4 regions of the Pseudomonas sp. MM227 genome follow, and region 2 is predicted to be linked to each of the others. Evidence: predicted binding sites of a transcription regulator. Region 2 holds the regulator's gene; each other region holds the start of a gene.
The links. The regulator FliA, encoded in region 2, starts transcription of late flagellar genes. The targets are predictions, from matches to a motif close to CTAAAGTTTNNNNNNNNNNNGCCGNTAA.

Region 1: a site for FliA is predicted at 3,893-3,920, ahead of ONG87_RS02835 (methyl-accepting chemotaxis protein). Genes of this name have one in related genera too.
Region 3: a site for FliA is predicted at 2,895-2,922, ahead of ONG87_RS06265 (methyl-accepting chemotaxis protein). Genes of this name have one in related genera too.
Region 4: a site for FliA is predicted at 2,990-3,017, ahead of motA (flagellar motor stator protein MotA). Genes of this name have one in related genera too.

What each region holds. Positions count from the first base shown of each region.
Region 1 is NZ_OX352319.1:640,052-645,846, reverse strand. It holds gene ONG87_RS02850 (diguanylate cyclase) at 1-837, opposite strand, end outside; gene ONG87_RS02845 (response regulator) at 841-1,839, opposite strand; gene ONG87_RS02840 (aldehyde dehydrogenase (NADP(+))) at 2,231-3,817, shown strand; gene ONG87_RS02835 (methyl-accepting chemotaxis protein) at 4,011-5,795, shown strand, end outside.
Region 2 is NZ_OX352319.1:2,924,389-2,930,183, reverse strand. It holds gene flhA (flagellar biosynthesis protein FlhA) at 1-539, shown strand, start outside; gene flhF (flagellar biosynthesis protein FlhF) at 551-1,870, shown strand; gene fleN (flagellar synthesis regulator FleN) at 1,989-2,822, shown strand; gene fliA (RNA polymerase sigma factor FliA) at 2,816-3,562, shown strand; gene ONG87_RS13215 (chemotaxis response regulator CheY) at 3,776-4,150, shown strand; gene ONG87_RS13210 (protein phosphatase CheZ) at 4,170-4,958, shown strand; gene ONG87_RS13205 (chemotaxis protein CheA) at 5,017-5,795, shown strand, end outside.
Region 3 is NZ_OX352319.1:1,367,603-1,373,397, reverse strand. It holds gene ONG87_RS06275 (DEAD/DEAH box helicase) at 1-1,223, opposite strand, end outside; gene ONG87_RS06270 (mechanosensitive ion channel family protein) at 1,407-2,672, shown strand; gene ONG87_RS06265 (methyl-accepting chemotaxis protein) at 3,066-4,946, shown strand; gene ONG87_RS06260 (hypothetical protein) at 5,006-5,287, opposite strand; gene ONG87_RS06255 (hypothetical protein) at 5,451-5,795, opposite strand, start outside.
Region 4 is NZ_OX352319.1:461,419-467,213, forward strand. It holds gene asd (archaetidylserine decarboxylase) at 1-525, opposite strand, end outside; gene ONG87_RS02065 (rhodanese-like domain-containing protein) at 535-1,350, opposite strand; gene ONG87_RS02070 (HDOD domain-containing protein) at 1,394-2,914, opposite strand; gene motA (flagellar motor stator protein MotA) at 3,084-3,935, shown strand; gene motB (flagellar motor protein MotB) at 3,939-4,964, shown strand; gene ONG87_RS02085 (toll/interleukin-1 receptor domain-containing protein) at 4,999-5,466, opposite strand; gene ONG87_RS02090 (aspartate aminotransferase family protein) at 5,653-5,795, opposite strand, start outside.

The DNA of each region.
Region 1 (5,795 bases), 2.3 Mb from region 2:
CAGGCTGATGGTGAACCGCACCGGGCCGCTTTCGTGCTCGACCACTTCGGCTTCGATAGCCAACCGCAGGCGATCGGCCAATATGGCACCGCCCGCCTTGTCGGTGTCCGGCAGCAGCACGGCGAACTCTTCGCCGCCGTAGCGTCCGGCAATGTCCGAGTCACGGACCATCGCGCGCAGCACCTGCGCCACGCGCTGGATGACCTGGTCGCCCACCTGGTGGCCATAGGTGTCGTTGACCCGTTTGAAGTGGTCGATGTCGAACATGATCAACGAGGTCGCGTGGCCGTAGCGCCCGTGTCGTGCGTACTCGACCTTGAGTGCTTCCTCCCAGTGACCACGGTTGTACAACCCGGTTAGGCGATCGGTGCTGGAAAGCTTCTGCAGTTGCAGGTTCGACGCCTGCAGCTGACGGCGGTTGGTGGCCACGTCGGTCACGTCGTAGATGACCACGCAGATGTGCTTGATCTCGCTGTTGGTGGAGCGCAACGGCAGGATGGTGGTGTTCTGGTACATGAACGCTTCGTGCCCGGTGATCGGCTGATAGTTCTTGAAGCGCACCAGGTACGGGCGTTGTTCCCAGATGGTGAAGGCCGGCGTGCCGAGGGTGACCACGCTGCTGACCTTCTTGCGGAACCACTCGCGGTCGATCTCCGGGAACAGGCTGAAGAAGGCCTGGCCGATGGCGTCCCTGGGTTGCACGCCGGAGCGGTTTTCCATGAAGGTGTTCCAGACCTGCACCTGGTAGTCGCTGTCGAGCACCACCACGCCAACGTCGATGCTCTGCGTGATCGCCAGGAGCCAGTGAAATTCGTCCAGTTCGATAGGTCTGTTCATGGCTCAGTTCATCAGGTAGTCGAGCTTGTCGCGCAGCAACTGCACCGAGTCTTCGGTGAACAGCAACAGCAAGTCGAAATGAATGCAGTGGCCTTCCAGCGCGTAGCTGATTTCGACAGTCAGGGTCTTTTTCCAGCGGTGCCTGCCGACTTCGATCAGGTCGTCGATCGCGCCGTGGTCGCCGAGAAGGTGCGGATGGCTCTGGGAGAACATCACGTCCAACTGCTGGGCCAGGCCGCTGAGGCAGGCGCCGATGATGACCGACGAGAGGTCCAGAAGCATTTCCTGGTCGGAGTAGTCCAGCGCACTGCGGTTCATCAGTCGAGCCAGGTCGGCGATGTCGCAGTCGTGGAAGATCAGCATCGCTTCACCGGCGATGCCGCCGCCGATGAAGCCTTGGCAGATTGCCGTGATCGGCTGTGTACTCTGCACGTCGGCCAGGACCATGTGCAACTCGCTGGCTTCGAGCAGGTTGACGTTGGGTACGGGCAAGTGGATGAACACGCCGAGCACCTTGGCCAGCATGGCAGCAGCCTGGCCCATGGCAACGTTGATGGCCTCGCGCAGAGCGTCGATGAAGCCGATGTGGATGGTGCTGTCGCTGCCGCCGCGCAAGGGGCCGCCGGTAGTCTTTTCCAGCAGGCCGGCCTGGAGCAGGACTCGGCGCAACTCGTCGGGCTCGGCCGGCTTCTTGATGAAGGCCAGCGCACCGAGTTCGCGTACCCGGCGCAGAGCCTGATCCTGCACGTCGCCGGAGACGACGATGACCTTGCAGCGCAAACCGTGCTCACGCAGTGCTGCCAAGACCTGGTAGCCGTCCATGTCGGGCATGGTCAGGTCGAGCAACATGACATCGCCCTTGCCCTCGCGAATCGCCTCGAGCGCCTGGCGGCCGTTCACCGCTTGGGTGATGGTGGTGTCCCAATCCGCTGGCAGGGCGCGCAGCAGCTGCTTGCGGGCCATGTTCGAGTCATCGCAGATCAGCAGGGGAATGGGCGGCATGGCCTCTCGTTCTCTTCATGGGGCGACGCGCGTCATCGCCATTGATGCACCATTGCTCACCTTACCTCCAAGGCCCTGTTCGCCGCTACCTTGCGTGCTGGCTATTTGCTTTCTTTCGGCGCGAATGCCGATGTGGCTTACCGCGGTCTGCCTGATTCACCGCATAGACCGCCGACGCGGCTTGCGCCGCTGCTACAGGGGTTGCGAATCGACCACGACAGGCCTCTGTAGCAGCGGCGCAAGCCGCGTCCGGGCTCACCGCGGTCTGCCTGATTCACCACATCTGCGGCCGAGGCGGCTACAGTAGGGGGTTCGGGGGGCAACTTGCCCGGTATATGCTCAAGTTGTATGATGTCTGTTAACAACCCGCCCACAGGACACGGAGACAACAATGCCTAACATCCTCGGTCACAACTTCATCGGCGGCAACCGCAGCGCCAGTGGCGAGCCCAAACTCAAGAGTGTCGACGCCACCACTGGCGAGGCGCTTCCTTATAGCTTCTACCAAGCCACCGATGCCGAAGTCGACGCCGCCTGCCAGGCCGCCGACGACGCTTTCCTGGAATATCGCCAGCTGAGCCCCGCTCGCCGCGCTGAATTCCTCGATGCCATCGCTGACGAACTCGATGCGCTGGGTGATGATTTCGTAGCAGTCGTCTGCCAGGAAACCGCCCTGCCTGCCGGCCGCATCCAAGGCGAACGCGGTCGCACCAGCGGCCAGATGCGCCTGTTTGCCAAAGTGCTGCGCCGTGGAGACTTCCTTGGTGCCCGGATCGACCTCGCCCTGCCCGACCGCAAGCCGCTGCCGCGCGTCGACCTGCGCCAGTACCGCATCGGCGTCGGCCCGGTTGCCGTGTTCGGCGCCAGCAACTTCCCCCTGGCGTTCTCCACGGCCGGTGGCGACACCGCCGCCGCGCTGGCCTCGGGTTGCCCGGTTGTATTCAAGGCCCACAGCGGGCACATGGCGACAGCCGATCTGGTCGGCACCGCCATCATCCGTGCTGCAGAAAAGACCGGCATGCCCAAGGGCGTGTTCAACATGATCTTCGGTGCCGGCGTCGGCGAGCCGCTGGTCAAGCATCCGGCCATTCAAGCGGTCGGCTTCACCGGCTCGCTGAACGGCGGCAATGCGCTGTGCAAAATGGCCGCCGAGCGTGCCCAGCCGATCCCGGTGTTCGCTGAAATGTCCAGTATCAACCCGGTCGTCCTGCTGCCGGACGCCTTGGCCACCCGCGGCGAAACCGTGGCCAAGGAACTGGCGGCGTCCGTGGTGATGGGCGGTGGCCAGTTCTGCACCAACCCGGGCTTGGTGATCGGCGTTCGCTCGCCGGCCTTCAGCGCTTTCCTCGAGCAGCTGCAAACGCAAATGGCTGCCCAGGCGCCGCAAACCATGCTCAATGCCGGTGGTCTGCGCAGCTACAGCAAAGGTGTCGAACACCTGCTGGCCCATGAAGGCATCACGCACCTGGCCGGTAACCCGCAGGAAGGCCAACAGGCTCAGGCGCAGCTGTTCAAGGCTGATGTAAGCCTGCTGCTCAATGGCGACGAACTGCTGCAGGAAGAAGTGTTCGGCCCGGCCACCGTGGTGATCGAAGTCGCCGACGATGCCGAGCTCAAGACCGCGCTGCAATCGCTGCGCGGACAGCTGACCGCCACCCTGATCGGCGAACCGGCCACCGACCTGGTCAAGTACCAATGGCTGGTGCCGGTGCTGGAACAGAAAGTCGGCCGCATTCTGGTCAACGGTTACCCGACCGGTGTGGAAGTGTCCGACGCCATGGTCCACGGCGGCCCTTACCCAGCCACCTCGGATGCGCGCGGTACCTCTGTCGGCACCCTGGCGATCGACCGCTTCCTGCGTCCGGTCTGCTACCAGAACTACCCGGACGCGCTGCTGCCCGAAGCGCTGCGCAATGCCAACCCGTTGGGCCTGCAACGCCTGGTGAACGGTGAGTGGAGTTCGCAGCCGATCGCTTGATGCAACGGCCGCAACAGCCAGACGGCGCGATCTCGATCGCGCCGTTTTTTTTTGCCTCGGTGATCCGATTTTTTGTTTCAGCTCTGCGACAAGGTGCCGATATGGGGGGATCAAGAAGACCTTTTCATGGCGACCACCCATAACCACAACGACGGTCGTCCAGGTCTGATCCTTTACTGTCAGGAGCACATTTATGAACGGCTGGTTCGGCAATATCAGCGTTACCCGAAAACTTGCGCTGGGCTTTGGCCTGGTGCTGGTATTGACCGCGCTGCTGGCGCTGACCGGCTGGACCAGCTTGAGCAGCCTGATCCAGCGCAGCAACTGGATGAGCGACATTTCCGAACTGAACAACAGCCTGACCAAGCTGCGCATCGTGCGCCTGCAGTACATGCTGGCCAACGGCGATGATGCGTCTGCGCAAACCGTGCAGACCCAACTGGACGCTTTCGAGACCCAGCAGAAGAAACTGATCGACGGCTTCAAGAGCCCCGAGAACCTGCAGCGCCTCAAGGCCCAGTCCGAGCAGATCGACGCGTATCAGAAGTCGTTGAACCAGATGCGCGACGGCTACAAGGCCAGCAATGTCGCGCGGCAGAACATGACCGCCACGGCGACGGCTGCCACCGAGCTGGTCAACCAGATCAATCAGGCAGTGCTTGCAGTGCCCGACGGCGACCTGCGCTTCGACGAATTCCAGGCCATCACCCGCGTCCGTGAACTGATCCAGCAGACGCGCTACGACGTGCTCGCCTATACCAGCAACGTCAATGAAAAATCCGAACAGGCCGCCTTCGCCCAGATGGACCGCGCCGTGGCCGAGCTGCAGCAGCTGTCCGCCCGCCTGCCCACCGAGCAGTCCCGCTTCCAGCAACTCAACGCCGCGCTGGGTAACTACCGCACTGCAGTCGCCGGCTTCAAGGCGGCAATCGCCAACATCGCTACGGCGCGTGCCGAGATGACCGTGGAAGGCGCTGAAATCGTCCGCCTGAGCGACGAGCTGTACAAGATCCAGATCCAGCGGCGCGATGCCGAAAGCGCCGAAGCGCGCAGCTATCAGATCGGCGCCGCGCTGCTGGCCCTGATCTTCGGGATCCTTGCCGCGTGGATCATTACCCGCCAGATCACCCGCCCACTGCAGCAGACCCTGGAAGTTGTCGAGCGCATTGCCGGCGGCGACCTGAGTCAGAACCTGCAAGTCACCCGCAAGGACGAGCTGGGCGTGCTGCAACAAGGCATTCAGCGCATGGGCGCAACCCTGCGCGAGCTGATCGGCGGCATCCGCGACAGCGTCACCCAGATCGCCAGCGCTGCCGAAGAATTATCCGCCGTCACCGAACAGACCAGTGCCGGGGTCAACAACCAAAAAGTCGAAACCGATCAGGTCGCCACCGCCATGCACGAGATGACCGCGACCGTTCAGGAAGTGGCGCGCAACGCCGAACAGGCCTCGGTGGCCGCCACCACCGCTGACGACGAAGCGCGTGAAGGTGACAAGGTGGTAGGCGAAGCCATCGCGCAGATCGAGAAACTGGCCGACGAAGTCCGTCGCTCCACCGAAGCGATGAACGCCCTGCAGAAGGAAAGCGACAAGATCGGCAGCGTCATGGACGTGATCAAGGCAGTCGCCGAGCAGACCAACCTGCTGGCCCTCAACGCAGCCATCGAGGCGGCCCGCGCAGGCGAGGCCGGACGTGGCTTTGCCGTGGTGGCCGATGAGGTTCGCGGCCTGGCCCAGCGTACGCAGAAATCCACCGAGGAAATCGAAGGTCTGGTGGCCGGTCTGCAGATGGGCACGCAACAGGTGGCCAGTGTGATGTTGAGCAGCCGTGGCCTGACTGACAGCAGTGTCGAGCTGACACGCCGCGCCGGCACTTCGCTTGCGAACATTACCCGCACGGTGTCCAGCATCCAGGCGATGAACCAGCAGATTGCAGCTGCAGCCGAACAGCAAAGCTCGGTTGCCGAGGAAATCAGC
Region 2 (5,795 bases):
AGCTGGCCGAAGAGCTGGTTCCGGGCATCCTTTCGCTGTCTTCGCTGCTCAAGGTCCTGCAGGCCCTGCTGGCTGAGCAGGTACCCGTACGCGACATCCGCAGCATCGCAGAAGCCATCGCCAACAACGGGCATCGGAGTCAAGATACCGCCGCGCTGGTTCAGGCCGTCAGGGTCGGTTTGTCCCGCGCAATCGTGCAAAGCATTGTAGGCATTGAGTCGGAGCTGCCTGTCATCACGCTGGAACCAAGGTTGGAACAGATATTGCTAAATAGTCTTCAGAAGGCTGGTCAGGGTCAGGAAGAAGGCGTTTTGCTGGAACCGAGCATGGCGGAAAAACTGCAGAGATCCCTGATCGATGCGGCGCAGCGGCAGGAGATGCAGGGCCAACCGGTGATACTGCTGGTAGCCGGTCCGGTCCGCGCGATGCTGTCACGTTTCGGTCGCCTGGCGATCCCCAACCTTCACGTACTGGCCTATCAGGAAATCCCTGATAACAAGCAAGTCACCATCGTTGCGACAGTAGGGCCCAACGGCTGAGGTAGTGGGTTATGCAAGTGAAGCGATTTTTCGCCGCCGACATGCGTCAGGCCATGAAATTGGTCCGCGATGAGCTGGGCGCCGACGCTGCCATCATTGGCAACCGTCGCATCGCCGGCGGCGTCGAGCTGACCGCAGCGCTGGACTACAAGCTGTCGGCCCTGGCGCCGCGCGTGCCCAACCTGGAGTTGGAAGAAGAGCTGCGCAAGACCCAATCGCGGATCGTTTCGGCCCAGGCCGAGCTGAGCACCCGTGGCGAGAGCGATGCGGCTACCAACCGCCAGCTGGTTGCCGGCCTGCCGTTGACCGCCGCCGAGCCGCTGGTCGAGCCGCGTCGCGAAGAGCCCCCGCGTGTGCAGGTGGCCCCCGCGCCACAGCCTGCCGTCGACCAACGTCTTTTCGATTCCATGCGTTCCGAACTCAACGGTTTGCGCCAACTGCTGGAAGTGCAGCTGGGCTCCCTGGCCTGGACCCAGCTGCAAGGCTGCAAGCCGGCGCAGGCGAATCTGTGGCGTCGTTTGCAGCGCATCGGCTTGTCCGGCCCGATCGCTCGCGAGCTGCTCAGCCTGACCAGCGAAATCAACGAACCTCGGCAGGCATGGCGGATGCTGCTGGCGCACTTGGCGCGTATGATCCGTACACCGGAAGTGGAACCGCTCGAAGAAGGTGGCGTGATCGCCATGGTCGGCCCGGCTGGCATGGGCAAGACCACCACTCTGGCCAAGCTGGCGGCCCGTTATGTGCTCAAGTACGGTTCCCAGAGCGTGGCGCTGGTGAGCATGGACAGCTTTCGCATCGGTGCCCAGGAACAACTCAAGACCCTGGGCCGCATTCTCAATGTATCGGTGACTCAGGTCGATCCGGGCCAGTCATTGGTACAAGCCCTGGAACCCCTGCTGCGCAAGCGCGTGGTATTGATCGACACCGCTGGCCTGCAAGCCAGCGATCCGGCCCTGCGCATGCAGCTCGAAAGCCTGGCCGGACGCGGGATCAATGCGCGCAATTACCTCGTGCTGGCTACTACCAGCCAGAAGCAGGTGCTCAGCGCGGCGTACCATAGCTACAAGCGTTGCGGTCTGGCCGGGTGCATCCTGACCAAACTGGATGAAACGGCCTGTCTCGGCGAAGTGCTGAGCCTGGCCATCAGTCAGGAACTGCCGATTGCCTATCTTACCGATGGGCCGCGCATTCCCGATGACTTGCATTTGCCGCGCCGGCACCAGTTGGTCAGCCGCGCAGTGAGCGTGCAAATGCAAGAAGAGCCCAGCGAAGAGGCCATGGCCGATATGTTCGCGGGTCTCTACCACAGCCCCGACAAGCGAGTTGGCTGAGGTGAAGAACGTTATGCAAGCACACTCTTCCTGCATCGTAGGGTTGCCAGGAAACACTCGAGCAATCGAACTGGCAGCCACTCGTGTGGCCTCGGTCTAGACAAGGTAAAGAACGAACATGGGCAGCATGCATCCCGTACAGGTGATCGCGGTGACCGGCGGCAAAGGTGGCGTCGGCAAGACTAATGTGTCAGTGAACTTGTCCCTGGCGTTGGCCGAGCTCGGCCGCCGGGTCATGTTGCTGGACGCCGACCTTGGCCTGGCCAACGTCGACGTGTTGTTGGGCCTGACCCCCAAGCGCACCCTGGCCGATGTGATCGAAGGTCGCTGCGAACTACGCGACGTGATGTTGCAGGGCCCCGGCGGCATCCGTGTCGTGCCGGCAGCCTCGGGTACCCAGAGCATGGTGCAGTTGAGCCCGGCCCAGCATGCCGGCCTGATCCAGGCCTTCAGCGATGTGGGCGACAACCTCGACGTACTGATCATCGACACCGCCGCCGGTATCGGCGAATCGGTAGTGAGCTTTGTCCGCGCCGCCCAGGAAGTCCTGCTGGTGGTATGCGACGAGCCCACCTCGATCACCGATGCCTACGCCTTGATCAAGCTGCTCAACCGCGATTACGGCATGAACCGCTTCCGGGTCCTGGCCAACATGGCGCAGAGCCCCCAGGAAGGGCGCAATCTGTTCGCCAAGTTGACCAAGGTGACCGATCGCTTCCTCGACGTTGCCCTGCAGTACGTCGGCGCCGTGCCCTACGATGAGTCGGTGCGCAAGGCCGTGCAGAAGCAGCGCGCCGTGTACGAGGCGTTCCCCCGTTCCAAATGCTCGCTGGCCTTCAAGGCGATCGCGCAGAAAGTAGACACCTGGCCTTTGCCGGCCAACCCCCGTGGCCACCTGGAGTTCTTCGTCGAACGCCTGGTCCAGCAAACCAGCGCAGGGCCCGTATCATGAGTGCCAGCGGATACCGTATGTACAGCAAGGCGTCGCGCGACTCGCAGCAGCATCAGCTGATCGAGCAATACGCGCCGCTGGTCAAGCGTATCGCCTATCACCTGCTGGCGCGTCTGCCAGCCAGCGTGCAGGTGGAAGACCTGATCCAGGCCGGCATGATCGGTCTGCTGGAGGTCTCGACCAAGTACGACTCGAGCAAGGGGGCCAGTTTCGAGACCTACGCCGGTATTCGTATCCGCGGCGCCATGCTCGACGAAGTGCGCAAGGGCGACTGGGCGCCGCGTTCGGTGCACCGCAATACCCGCATGGTCAGTGATGCCATTCGCCGAATCGAGTCGAAAACCGGTCGCGACGCTAAAGATCACGAGATCGCTGCCGAACTTAGTCTGAGTCTGGATGATTACTACGGGATCCTGAACGATACCTTGGGCAGCCGCTTGTTCAGCTTCGACGATCTGCTGCAGGACGGTGAGCACGAGGGCCTGCACGAAGACGGCGCCAGCGGTTCGCTGGAGCCCTCGCGGGATCTCGAGGACGAACGCTTTCAAGGCGCGCTGGCCGAGGCCATCGCCAACCTGCCCGAGCGCGAGAAGCTGGTCCTGTCGTTGTATTACGACGAAGAGCTGAACCTCAAGGAAATCGGCGAGGTACTGGGTGTCAGCGAGTCGCGGGTAAGCCAGTTGCACAGCCAGTGCGCGGCGCGACTTCGCGGGCGCCTGGGGGAATGGCGGGCACGCTGAAGGAACGGCAAGACCGGTGCGGGCTTTGTCGCGGGCAGAGCCCGCTCCCACAAAGGCCGAGACTGTGGGAGCGGGCTCTGCCCGCGAAGAGGCCTGCAGGCGTAGCGCGTGTAGGCGATCTGCAGCGGCAAGTGGCTCAGGCGAATTCGATTGTTATGCACGTCCAGGGGCTGGGCGTGTTCAAGACTGCTGGAGGTCTAATTGGACAAGAACATGAAAATCCTCATCGTCGACGATTTCTCGACGATGCGGCGCATCATCAAGAACCTGCTGCGTGACCTGGGCTTCACCAACACCGCCGAGGCCGATGATGGCAACACCGCCTTGCCGATGTTGCACAGCGGCAACTTCGATTTTCTCGTCACCGACTGGAACATGCCTGGCATGTCCGGCATCGACCTGCTGCGCCAGGTGCGCGCCGACGATCGCCTCAAGCACCTCCCGGTGCTGATGGTCACCGCCGAGGCCAAGCGCGAGCAGATCATCGAAGCCGCCCAGGCCGGGGTCAACGGGTATGTGGTCAAGCCTTTCACTGCGCAAGTGCTGAAAGAAAAAATCGAAAAGATTTTCGAGCGCGTCAATAGCTGAAGTCTGCAATGGGGGCGCAATGGACCACAAACAAAGCACGTTGGGGGACTTCGAGTCGACCCTGAAAAAACACGCAGTGGAGCTGGTCGACAGCCTTGAAAAAGGCCGTTTCGGCGACGCGGTGCAATTGATCCACGAACTGAACCAGACCCGCGATCGCGGCCTGTATCAGGAAGTGGGCAAGCTTACGCGCGAGCTGCACAGCGCAATCGTCAGTTTCCAGATCGATCCGAACATCCCCCAGGCCGAAGAGGTTTCGCAGATCACCGATGCGACCGAACGTCTGTCGTATGTGGTACGCCTGACCGAAAACGCGGCCAACCGCACCATGGATCTGGTCGAGCAGAGCACCCCGGTGCTCAATACGCTGAGTGCCGAAGCCAGTGCCTTGAGCGCCGACTGGCAGCGCTTCATGCGCCGCGAAGTGGCCGCCGACGAGTTCCGCGAACTGGCGCGCCGGGTCGACAGCTTCCTGACCCGCAGCGAGCAGGGCAATCGCGAAGTCGCCAGCCACCTCAACGACATCGTGCTGGCCCAGGATTATCAGGACCTCACCGGCCAGGTCATCAAGCGTGTCACCGCGCTGGTCACCGAAGTGGAGAGCAACCTGCTCAAACTGGTCCTGATGGCCAGCCAGGTCGATCGCTTCGCCGGCATCCAGCATGATCACGAACAGCTCCGCGCCGAAAAAGATCAAGAAAAACATCCCGCCAAGGGTGAAGGTCCGCAGATCCATGCCGATAAACGTGAAGACGTCGTATCCGGTCAGGACGATGTCGACGATCTGCTGTCCAGTCTGGGCTTCTAGGCCATCGCCTGCGCCTGACTGTGTTGACCGTTAATCACGTATTCCAGGGAGCATCCACATGAGCTTCGGCGCCGACGAAGAAATCCTTCAGGATTTCCTGGTAGAGGCCGGCGAAATTCTCGAGCAACTGTCCGAACAACTGGTCGAGCTGGAAAGCCGTCCCGATGATGCCGACTTGCTCAATGCAATTTTTCGCGGTTTTCACACTGTAAAAGGCGGCGCCGGCTTCCTCCAGCTCAACGAGCTGGTGGAGTGCTGCCATATCGCCGAGAACGTCTTCGACATCTTGCGCAAAGGTGAGCGCCGGGTCGACGCCGAACTAATGGATGTCGTTCTCGAAGCGCTGGACGCGGTCAACGGCATGTTCACCGAGGTGCGTGAACGCTCTCCGGTCACGCCGGCCAGCCCCCAGTTGCTCGATGCCCTGGCGCGCCTGGCCGAACCGGCTGCGGCGGTCGTTGCGCCGTCCGTGGCGGTGCCCGTTGCGGCGCCAGCCTCGACGCCGGGCGAAGACATCACCGACAGCGAGTTCGAGCAATTGCTCGATTCCTTGAGCGCGGCCAAAGCGCAGGCCGCCGCGCCCACCGCGTCCGCTGCTGCACAGCACGGCGCGGCCAGCGACGATATCACCGACGACGAATTCGAGTCGCTGCTCGACCAGCTGCACGGCAAGGGTCAGTTCGCGGTCGATGCGCTGGCGCCGGCTGCGGCATCGCCAGCCGCTTCGACGCAGGCTGCCGTGGGTGCGTCTGGCGACGAGATCACCGACGACGAGTTCGAGGCGCTGCTCGACCAGTTGCATGGCAAGGGTACGTTCACTGCCGATGCGGTCACGCC
Region 3 (5,795 bases), 1.6 Mb from region 2:
CTTTTCTTGTCGCCCTTTTTGTCCTTGTCGGTCTTTTTCTTCTTCACGCCGACCGCCTTGCCCGACGCCTTGACCTTTTTCGGTCCGCCGTAGGTACCTTTGACTTCCTTGATCACCCGGCGCTCGAAGGTCTGCTTGAGGTAGCGCTCGATGCTGGACATCAAGTTCCAGTCACCGTGGCAGATCAGCGAGATCGCCAGGCCTTCGTTGCCGGCGCGGCCAGTCCGGCCGATGCGGTGCACGTAGTCATCGCCGCTGCGCGGCATGTCGAAGTTGACCACCAGGTCCAGGCCGTCGACGTCCAGGCCGCGGGCCGCCACATCGGTAGCCACGAGGATTTTCACGCCGCCCTGCTTGAGGCGATCGATGGCCAGCTTGCGGTCCTTCTGGTCCTTGTCGCCGTGCAGCACGAACGCCTTGTATTCCTGCGCCACCAGGCGCCCGTAGATACGGTCGGCCATGGCCCGGGTGTTGGTGAAGACGATTGCCTTCTGGTACGTCTCGTTGGCCAGCAGCCAGTTGAGGATCTGCTCTTTGTGGACGTTGTGGTCGGCGGTGACGATCTGCTGGCGAGTGCCCTCGGCCAGTTGGCTGACGTTGTTGATCAGCAAGTGCTCGGGATCCTTCAACACCTTGCCGATCATGTCGCGCAGCCCGGCACCGCCGGTGGTGGCCGAGAACAACAGGGTCTGTTCACGCTGGCCGCACTCGTCGCTCAGGCGCGTCACGTCTTCGGAGAAGCCCATGTCGAGCATGCGGTCGGCTTCGTCGAGCACCAGCACCTCGACCTTCTTGAGGTCCAGGTTGCCGGCGTTGAGCTGTTCCAGCAGGCGCCCAGGGGTGCCGATGAGGATATCCGGTACCTTGCGCAGCATGGCTGCCTGCACCTTGAAGTCTTCACCGCCGGTGATCAGGCCCGCCTTGATGAAAGTGAACTGGCTGAAGCGCTCTACTTCCTTCAAGGTTTGCTGGGCCAGTTCGCGGGTCGGCAACAGGATCACCACGCGAATGTCGACGCGCACCTTGGCCGGGCCCATCAGGCGGTTGAGAATCGGCAGGACGAATGCGGCAGTCTTGCCGCTGCCGGTTTGCGCCGTCACCCGCAGGTCGCGCCCTTGCAATGCCAGGGGAATGGCGGCCAGCTGCACCGGCGTCGGCTCGACAAATTTCAGCTCGGCGACGGCTTTGAGCAGGCGTTCATGCAGGGCGAATTGGGAAAACACGGGTGTTACCTCGACGGAGTACATAAATTCGACTGCATAGGGTACCGGTTTGCGCACGATTAGCCGAATTTCTTTACCCGTAAGTCGGTAAATTGCGTGCAAATCTTTCCAGGCGTGGCGATTGCCCCACTCGATGGGCTTTAATCCCCGCCCCTTTTCAATCCGGGAGCTGCACGCCACCCCATGAACATCGAATCGCTCTGGCACCAAACCGTCACTTTCATCACTGGCCTGGACGACCAGCCGGTCCTGCAGGCCGGTGTGTCGCTGTTCCTGCTGCTGATCGCCGCCTTCGCCCTGGGCCGATTGGCGCGCTTCCTGACCCTGCACGCGGTCAAGCTGCTCAGTCGCCGGCCATCGCTGCACTGGCTCAACGACTTTTTGCACAACAAGGTCTTCCATCGCCTGGCGCAAATGACGCCGTCGCTGGTGGTGCAGTTCAGTCTGGGCTTGATCCCGGTGCTGAGCGACAACAGCAAGCACGTCATCGGCAACATCGCGCTGGGCTTCACCATCCTGTTCCTGGTACTGGCCCTGGGGGCCCTGCTCAATGCACTGATCGACATCTATGCGCGCACCGAGCACGCCCGCACCCGCTCGATCAAGGGCTACGTGCAACTGGCCAAGATGATCCTGTACATCTTCGGTGCCATCATCATCGTCGCCACGTTGATCGACCGCTCGCCGCTGTTGCTGCTGTCCGGGCTGGGCGCCATGTCGGCGGTCATCCTGCTGGTCTACAAGGACACCCTGCTGTCGTTCGTGGCCAGCGTGCAGTTGACCAGCAACGACATGCTGCGCGTCGGCGACTGGATCGAGATGCCCCAGGTGGGCGCCGACGGCGACGTCGTCGACATCACCCTGCACACCGTGAAGATCCAGAATTTCGACAAGACCATCGTCTCCATCCCCACCTGGCGGCTGATGAGCGAGTCGTTCAAGAACTGGCGCGGCATGCAGCAGTCCGGCGGACGGCGCATCAAGCGCAGCCTGCACATCGACGCCAGCGGCATACGCTTTCTCGACGAACAGGAGCAGTTGCGCCTGACCCAGATTCGCCTGCTCAGCGGCTACGTCAGCAGCAAGCAGGCCGAACTCAAGGCGTGGAACGCGGCGCAGGGCGAGGTCGCGGAACTCTCGGCCAACCAGCGGCGCATGACCAACCTGGGGACTTTCCGCGCCTACGCTCTGGCGTATCTCAACGCCCACCCGGACATCCAGCCGAACATGACCTGCATGGTCCGTCAGATGGAAGCCACCGCCGAGGGCGTGCCGCTGGAAATCTACTGCTTCACCCGCACCACGGCGTGGGCGGAGTACGAACGGATTCAGGGCGATATCTTCGATTACCTGCTGGCCGTGCTGCCGGAGTTTGGCCTGAGCGTCTACCAGAAGCCCAGCGGCGCCGATCTGCGCGGCGGGTTGGTGGCGGTGACCGGTCCGCACTGAACGCAACCCCGTTCGTAGGAGCGGTCCGTGGCCGCGAAGGGCGCACCGCGGTGTGTCAGGTACCATACGGTGCGCCCTCCGCGGCCAATGACCGCTCCTACGGGATGCCGCAGCTCCTGTGGGAGCGGGCTCTGCCCGCGAATGAGCCGCCGCGGTGTGTCAGGCACTGCGCGGTGCGCCCTCCTCGGCCGGTGACCATGTGGCGGAAAACCACGATCAGTTCTCATGTTCGCGCGCGCGCAGCCGAAACGCTGAAGACGACGGTTGTCGGCGCAACTCGATTGCCGCCATCCGGTGCTCGCCCCCAGTCCGACCTGCTGCCTGACAGCGCTGCTGCATCCCCAGCACGGCGCCTGGCTTTCGCCCCCTCATGCCCCGGAACCTCTAGCGTCCATGAACTTGAAATTCAGCCATAAAATCCTGATCGCCGGGTGCAGCATCGTCATCCTGGCGTTCGCACTGTTCACGCTCTACAACGACTACCTGCAGCGCAGCGCCATCCAGCAGAACCTCAGCGCATCGGTCAAGCAGTCGGGCGAGCTGACCGCCAGCAGCGTCAAGAACTGGCTCAGCGGCCGGATTCTGGTGATTGAAAACCTGCGCCAGAACATTGCCTATCAAGGCGATAAGGCGGACTACCCGGGCCTGCTGGACCAGCCCGTGATCACGACCAACTTTCAATTCACCTACATGGGTGTGGCCGACGGCACCTTCATCCAGCGGCCCGACACCAAGATGCCTGACGGGTACGATCCGCGTCAGCGGCCCTGGTACAAAGCTGCAGTGACAGCGGATCAAGTCATGCTGACGCCGCCCTATCTGGCATCGGTGGGTGGCCTGGTCGTCACGGTGGCAGCGCCCGTCAAACGCCAAGGTCAGTTGATGGGCGTAGTCGGCGGCGACTTGAGCCTCGACACGTTGGTGCAGATCATCAATTCGGTGGATTTTGGCGGGATCGGCCAGGCGTTTCTCGTCAGCGCAGACGGTCAAGTGTTGGTGTCGCCGGACAAGGATCAGGTCATGAAAAACCTGAAAGACATCTACCCCGGCAGCACGCCGCGAATCGAGAAGAATCTGCAGGAGGTCACCCTCGATGGTCAGGCGAGACTGCTGTCGTTCACGCCGGTCACAGGGTTGCCTTCGGCGGATTGGTACGTGGGTCTGTCGATCGACAAGGACAAAGCCTACGCCCCACTGCGCCAGTTCCGTACGTCGGCCGTGATCGCCATGGTCGTTGCCGTTCTCGCCATTGCCTTGTTGCTGACCTTGCTCATCAAGTTCTTGATGCGTCCATTGGTGACCATGGGCCGGGCAATGCGTGACATCGCGCAGGGCGAAGGCGATCTGACGCGTCGCCTGGTCGTTGAAAGCCGTGATGAATTCGGTGAACTCGGTACCTCGTTCAACCAGTTCGTCGAGCGTATCCATGCCTCCATCGGCGAGGTGTCGTCGGCTACCCGGGAAGTGCATGCATTGGCCCAACGGGTCATGCACTCTTCCAACCAGTCCATCGCAGGCTCCGACGAGCAAAGCGCCCGTACCGAAAGCGTTGCAGCTGCAATCAACGAGCTGGGTGCTGCCGCCCAAGAGATTGCCCGCAACGCCGCGCAAGCGTCGCGTCAGGCCAGCGATGCCAGCGGTCAGGCCGACGACGGTCGCCAAGTGATGACGCAGACCATCGAGGCAATAAGCACGTTATCCGAGAAAATCAGCCTGTCGTGCGAGCAGATTGAAACCTTGAACGCGGGCACCGACAACATCGGCCACATCCTCGACGTGATCAAGGGTATTTCCCAACAGACCAATCTGTTGGCCTTGAACGCTGCCATCGAGGCGGCGCGGGCCGGTGAAGCGGGCCGTGGTTTTGCAGTCGTGGCCGATGAGGTGCGAAACCTGGCGCACCGCACCCAGGAGTCTGCCGAAGAGATTCACAAGATGATCACGGCGCTTCAGGTGGGTTCGCGCGAAGCGGTGGTGACGATGAATACCAGCCAGGCTTCCAGTCAGCAAAGCATGACGGTGGCCAACCAGGCCGGCGATCGTCTGGCCATCGTGACCCAGCGAATCGGCGAGATCGACGGCATGAACCAATCCGTTGCTGCCGCTACCGAGGAGCAGACTTCGGTGGTGGAGGCGCTGAATGTGGATATCAGTCAAATCAACATGCTGAATCAGCAGGGCGTGACCAACCTCACCGAAACCCTGCGAAATTGCGATGCGCTCTCCCAGCAGGCCAACCGTTTGAAGCAGTTGGTGGACAGCTTCAAGATCTAGTCATGCCCGCTGTGGCATTCAGGCCTGATGCTTGATGAATTGTGAAGAGGCGGAAAGGCTTACCCTTCCGACTTTTCCTTAGCTTCCTGCTCGGCTGCAGAGTGTCGGGTTTCGGATTTCTCGTCACCCTCCGTCATCCACGGCTTGGCGCTCTGCTGCGCCTTGTCGATCGTCTCGTTGATCTGCTTGGCCGATTCGCTGAAGGTGTCACGCGCTGCTTCGACCAGTTGCGTCTTGGAGGTTTCGATGACCTTGTTCGCCGCGGTTTCGGCCGCGTCACAGCCGGCAAGAAGGACGGTCAGCGCGACCATGGCCGGGTAAGCGATGAGTCTGGACTGCATGGAAACCTCTGGGAGGGATGGGAATGCGCCAGATCATACCGTTACAGGTTTTTGCCGAAGCAGGGATTCTGAATCAAGGTGTGTCCTGGTAGAGGCACCAGGCCCTGGCCCCGAAGCAGATTCATCTGTAGGAGCGGTCGGTGCCCGCTCCTACAGGTAATGGTCAGTACGCCATGGACAGGCTCATGGTCACCTGAGGCACCACGCTGTCGGTTTCGCCGTTCGGGCCGCTGAGTTCGCGCAGGGTGCCATCGCGGTAGATTGCCAGGGCCTCGGCGCGGGCGCTCCAGCGTGTTTCCCCCCACTTGAAGGGCTGCTCGAGCGCCAGCCCGCTGCGGGCATAGAGACGGTCGCCGGAATCGGGACCATAGAATCCATTCCAGCCGATCCCGACCGTGCTGGGAAAACTCAAGCGCAGACCGGCATCGCTCAGGTCCACGCCCGGCTCCACGCTGCCTTGGGTATACAGGCCACTGTCCCCCTGCGTACGGCTGGTGATCGCCAAACC
Region 4 (5,795 bases), 2.2 Mb from region 2:
CACGTTCTCGGCGGTGGTCTGGTTGACCGAGAAGATGCGCCCCGGCACATAGATCATTTCACGCAGGGTACCCGCCAGTGGCATGTGCACCCGATGGTAGTCGCGCGGTGACAGGTAGATGGTGGCGAACTTGCCACCCATGAAAGGAGCGGCGTTGTCTGGATCGCCGCCCAGCAGTTCGAGCACGCTGAAGCTGTGGCCCTTGGCCTGGAAAATGCGACCGTGTTCGATGGTGCCCAGCTGGCTGACGGCGCCGTCGGCCGGCGAGAGGATTGCACCGGGGGTCGGGTCCAGCGGACGCGCATCGGGCTTCAGGGCACGGGTGAAGAAGGCGTTGAAGTTCTCGTAGGCACTCAGGTCTTCGACCTGGGCCAGCGACATGTCGACGTTGTAGCGCTCGGCGAACCAGCGGGTGAAGGCGTTCTTGAACCAGCGCGAGCGGCATTCGGCAACGCACCCGGCCAGGCGCGAGAGCAGGTGATGGGGCAGCAGGTACTGGCTGATGATGAACAGGCGATCTTTCATTGAGTGTCCTTAAACTTCGGTGGGGGTGTCGGGGTGGTTGCCCCATTCGCCCCAGGAACCGGCATAGCCCTTGACGCGTGGATAGCCCAGCGCCTTGGCCACGAGATAAGTGAAGCCAGAGCGGTGATGGGTCTGGCAGTGAGTGATGATTTCCTTGTCGGCGGTGATGCCCAGGCCGTCGAGCATCTGCGCGACGTCGCTGCGGATGCGCAGCTGGCGCGCCGGATCCATGGCGGCGGTCCACTCCAGGTTGATCGCACCGGGAATGTGCCCCGCCTTGGCTGCCAGCACTTTTTCGCCCGAGTATTCCAGCGGGCCGCGGGCATCCCAGATGGCCAGGTCGCTGGCGCCCAGGCGGCTTTGCAGGTACTCGCGGGTTGCGGTGGGCTCGTCGTGCAGGGTCAGCGACACCGGGCCGCCGGCGCTGGCTGGCGTGTCCTGGCTCAGCGGCAGGCCGGCGGCCTCCCAGGCCAGGATGCCGCCATCGAGGTAGTGATAGCGAGAATGGCCGATCACGTCGAGCAGCCAGATGAAGCGTCCGGCCCAGCCGCCGCCCTCGTCGTCGTAGACCACGTAGGTCGCCTGCGGGTGGTGCCCCAGCTCGCCGAACAGCTGCTCCAGCGCCGCCAGCCCGGGCAACAGCCCCGGTGCAGGCGGCTGACCCAATTGGGTACGCTTGGGATCGACGAAACGCGCCCCGCGGATGTGCCCGGATGCGTAGCGCGCGGCGCTGGTCAGGTCGACCACGATCAGGTTGGCGGCGTCGAGCCGAGTACTCAGCGCCTCGGGCTCGATCACCAGGGGCAGGCCAGCGAAGTCAGGCATTCGGGTCTCCAGACGAAACGGAACGACGATTGTAGCGCAAGCCTTACCGGCTGCGGTTGGTAAAGCTGTCCAGCGCGCGCTCGATGCACTGTGCGGTCTTGCCGAAGCCCTGCACACTGATCTCGGAAAACGGGCGTCCGCCCTGGTCGGCGACCAGCAACGTGTGCACGCGACCTTCGACCCCCAGCGAGCGCAGCAGCACGTGTTCACCGCGGAACAGCGCGCGCAGGGTCGCCGGCAGCAGCGCCTGGAGCTGTGCGCTGTTGGCGCTGCCCATGCGCAACTGCGTCGGTTGGGCGAGCAGCCGCTGCAACAGGCTGCTGTGCTCGATGCCCAGGCTCAGCGCGGCCGCCTCCTTGGGCAGCCCCGCGCTCTGGTGCACGCGCAGGCTGCCATGGCTGCGGTCGACCATCAGCAGCATGACCCGCTGCATGCCGCATGCCAGCAGTGCATCGCGCGCGCAGGTGGTCAGGTGCAAGGCATTGTTGAACGGCGTTGGCGTGGCCAGCAGCTGCGTGCACAGGTGCCGCCAGCCCGCCAGTGCCGCTTCGCTGGGTGCCGGCGCCGGTTCGCTGTCCTGCGTCGCGGGCGCGTGCTGCGGCGGCCACGGCAGGCTGCGCGCCGGGTGCCACAGGTCGGTAGCCCAGTGCACACGGGCGCTGTGCACCGCATGTTGATGAACCTGTTGCTGCACCTGCTCCAGCGGCACTTGCAGGTACAGGCAGCTCAGGTACTGCCAGCGCTGCAGGTGGGGGGTGAACCAGCCGTGCTGCGCCGCCAGGGCCAGACCATTGGCCATCAGGATGGTATTGGCCGGCTGGTTCAGCCAGCGGCGCAGCGCCGGCTCGTCGTCCAGTTGCTGTTGCTGACGCAGGCGGTGCTGGTTGTCGCGGGCGATGTGCAGCGCCTGCACCAGCGCCCGGCGTTCCCCAAGCAGCAGGCGATAGCCGTGCAGCACCCAGGCCGGCAAGCGCCATTTCTGCGCCAGTGCCTCGCAGAGCACCAGCAGCGGTACGCCGAACAGCGCCTGCTCGACCGTGGCCGCCGTTTCGCCCTCGGCAATGACCCGACGCTCCCATTCATCGAGCAGTTCGGGGTAGGTGGCAGCCAGTGGCCAGAGCGGCGACAGGAACAACAGGCTGCCCCAGTGGATCTCCTGCCACAGCCGCGCCAGCCGTGCCGCGAACAGGCCATTGGCCTGCTGGCTGGCATGCTGGCTGATCATCTGCAACTGACGCAGGGTCAGGGGCATCTGCTGCGGGTCGAGCGCGGGCAGGCGCATCAGCAACTCTTCGGCACGCGACAGGCCCAGCCGGTTCAGGGCCACTTCGAGGCTTTCCGCCGGTTCCGCCAGGCTGTTGCTGGCATGCCGGTTGGCTTCGCGCATCACGCTGAGCACCAGTGCCGGGCTGTGCTGCATCAGGTCAGCGATGTCGCGCAGCGAGCGGCGTCGGTCCTTGATCGCCGCGCGAACCTTGTCGTGGTAGAGCCTGGGGATCGGCAGGCGCACGCCATCGAGCAATGCGAGCCAGGTGTCGAGGGTTTGAGGCTTGGCGTTGGACACTATGCTTATCCTGATGCATGCCTGAATGCAGGCCGACTACACGAACGGACCAAACTGGCTTTTGAAAACCGCTGCCTATAGTCTGGCGCAGTTCTGCCGATAAGGAGAACAACAGATTCAACATCACCTTTTTCGTCCATGAACCCGACTTCTGAAGTGTTTTTTATCCATGGCTAAAATTATCGGCATCATTGTCGTGTTCGCCAGCGTGCTCGGCGGATACGTTCTTTCCCATGGTCAGTTGGCTGCCCTGGTGCAGCCCTTCGAGGTGCTGATCATCGGTGGCGCCGCACTGGGCGCGTTCCTGCAGGCCAACCCCGGCAGCACCACCATGATCGTGCTGAAGAAGTCGCTGAAGATGTTCAAGTCGCGCTTCAGTCATGCCTTCTATCTGGAAGTGCTGAGCCTGCTGTTCGAGATCCTCAACAAGAGCCGTCGCGAGGGCATGATGTCCATCGAGGCCGACATCGAGGACGTCGCCGCCAGCCCGATCTTCGCCAAGTACCCAGCCCTCCTCAAGGACGAGCAGATGATGGCCTTCATCTGCGATTACCTGCGCATCATGTCTTCGGGCAACATGGCCCCACACGAACTCGAAGGCTTGTTCGACATGGAGCTGCTGAGCATGAAGGAAGAGCTCGAGCACCCGTCCCACGCCGTGACCGGTATCGCCGATGCGTTGCCCGGTTTCGGTATCGTTGCGGCGGTGCTGGGTATCGTCGTGACCATGGCCTCGCTGGGTGATGGCGACAAGGCAGCGATCGGCGGCCACGTCGGCGCCGCCCTGGTCGGTACGTTCCTGGGTATCCTGGCGGCCTATGGTTTCTTCGGGCCCTTGGCGACCTGCCTGGCCCATGACGCCAAGGAAGAACTGAACGTCTACGAGGCCATCAAGGCGTCGCTGGTGGCTTCGGCCTCGGGCATGCCGCCGTCGCTGGCCGTGGAGTTCGGGCGCAAGGTGCTGTACCCGGCGCACCGGCCCAGCTTCGCCGAACTCGAACAAGCCGTACGCGGTCGCTGAGTCATGGAAAACAACCAGCCCATCATCGTCAAGCGGGTCAAGCGCTTTGGCGGCGGCCATCATGGCGGCGCCTGGAAGATCGCGTTCGCCGACTTCGCGACGGCGATGATGGCGTTCTTCCTGGTATTGTGGCTGTTGTCCGAAGCTACGCCTGAACAGAAGATCGCCATCGCTGGCTACTTCAAGGACCCGATCGGCTTCTCCGAAAGCGGTACGCCCTATGTCATCGACCTGGGCGGCTCGCCCCAGCTATCGCCCGAGAAGACGCTGAATCCGGACGTCGAGGTGTCGCCGCCCAAGCCCGAAACCTCGACCCAGGTCGCGGCCGAGCAGGCCGAGCAAGTGGCCCAGCAGGTTGAAAAGGAACGCCTCGAATTGTTGCTGCAGGAACTGCAGAACAAGGTCGACGAAAACCCCCAGCTGCAGAAATTCAAGGACCAGATCCTTTTCGAGATCACTCAGGACGGTTTGCGCATCCAGATAACCGACGCCGAGAATCGGCCGATGTTCGACCTGGGCAGTGCGCGGCTCAAACCCTATTTCGAGGACATCCTGCTGGCCATGGCGGACACCATCAAGGCGGTGCCGAACAAGATCAGCGTCAGCGGTCACACCGATGCCAAGCCCTACGCCGGCAGTGCGGCGGGCGGCTTCGGCAATTGGGAGCTGTCGTCCAACCGTGCCAATGCCGCGCGCCGCGCGCTGGTAGCCGGCAGCTACCCGGAAGACCAGATCGCGCGCGTGGTTGGCTATGGCTCGTCTTCGCTGTTCGACCGCAAGGATCCGCTGAACTCCATCAATCGCCGTATCGATATCGTGGTTCTGACCAAGAAGGCCCAGCGCGATATCGAAGGCGAGCAACCGGCCCTGGAAACTCCGGCCCCCGGCGCGCCTCCAGCTGCCAGTCCTCCTGGCGCGTCGATCGGTGATCCCGATGCGCCGGTGCAGCCGCGCGAGCTGCGCCAGCGGCTGAACCTCTTCGAGGACGGCTCGACGAAGATGGTCGAGCCGGGCAAACCCGCGCCCTGATGGGCCGCACCGCCTTCCCAGCCTTGCGGCCGAGCTAGAATCCACGCCCGATGCGTTCGCGCAGGCCCCTGTGGATATCGCGCGCGCACAGCTGCAGCGGCGTCTCGCGCTGACTGGCCGGCATGCGCAGGGCCGCCTCGCGGTGGTAGGCCTCGATGACGAAGTCCAATTGCTGCGTGCGCGTCAGGGTCGGCCAATGGGCCAGGTATTCGGGCAGCGCCTGGTCACCCATTCGATACACGCAGATGCGTCGGTCCCACGAGGTCGCCTCGCCGATGGAGAAGGGTATCCACCAACGCCGCGCGCTGCTGTGGGACATCATCAGGATCACGTGGGTGCAGTCACGGATGTGCGCGGTGATCGTCTCGGTGACATGCAGGGTGGTCAGCGATTCGAAGTCCATCACGTCCATGCGCACCTCGATCCCGGCCCTGCGCAGTTGCTTGCGGACCCGCAGCGCGTGTGGATGATCGGCATGCTGGTAGCCGATGAACACGCTCATCGCCGACTCCCGCCAGCAGTCGGTCGAACGAGGCGCAGGCAGGCAACGGGCAGGTCGAGCATGGAAAACCTTCATCGTGAGTGTTGAAGGTTGAAAGATTGTTCAATGCCGTTTAAGCGGCAAGGGATGTCATTCAAAAGAGACATTCCTTACCTAGGAAAGTAACTTCTCCTACGGCCAATTCCTCTAGCCGGCACCTGTGCAAAACCCTTGCGGCGCATGGACCAAGGCGTACAGGGCATCGGCAATACGCTCCACCTCAGCCGCACTCAGGATCAAGGGCGGCAGCAGGCGCAGGGTGGTGCCACGGGTCACGTTGATCAGCAGGG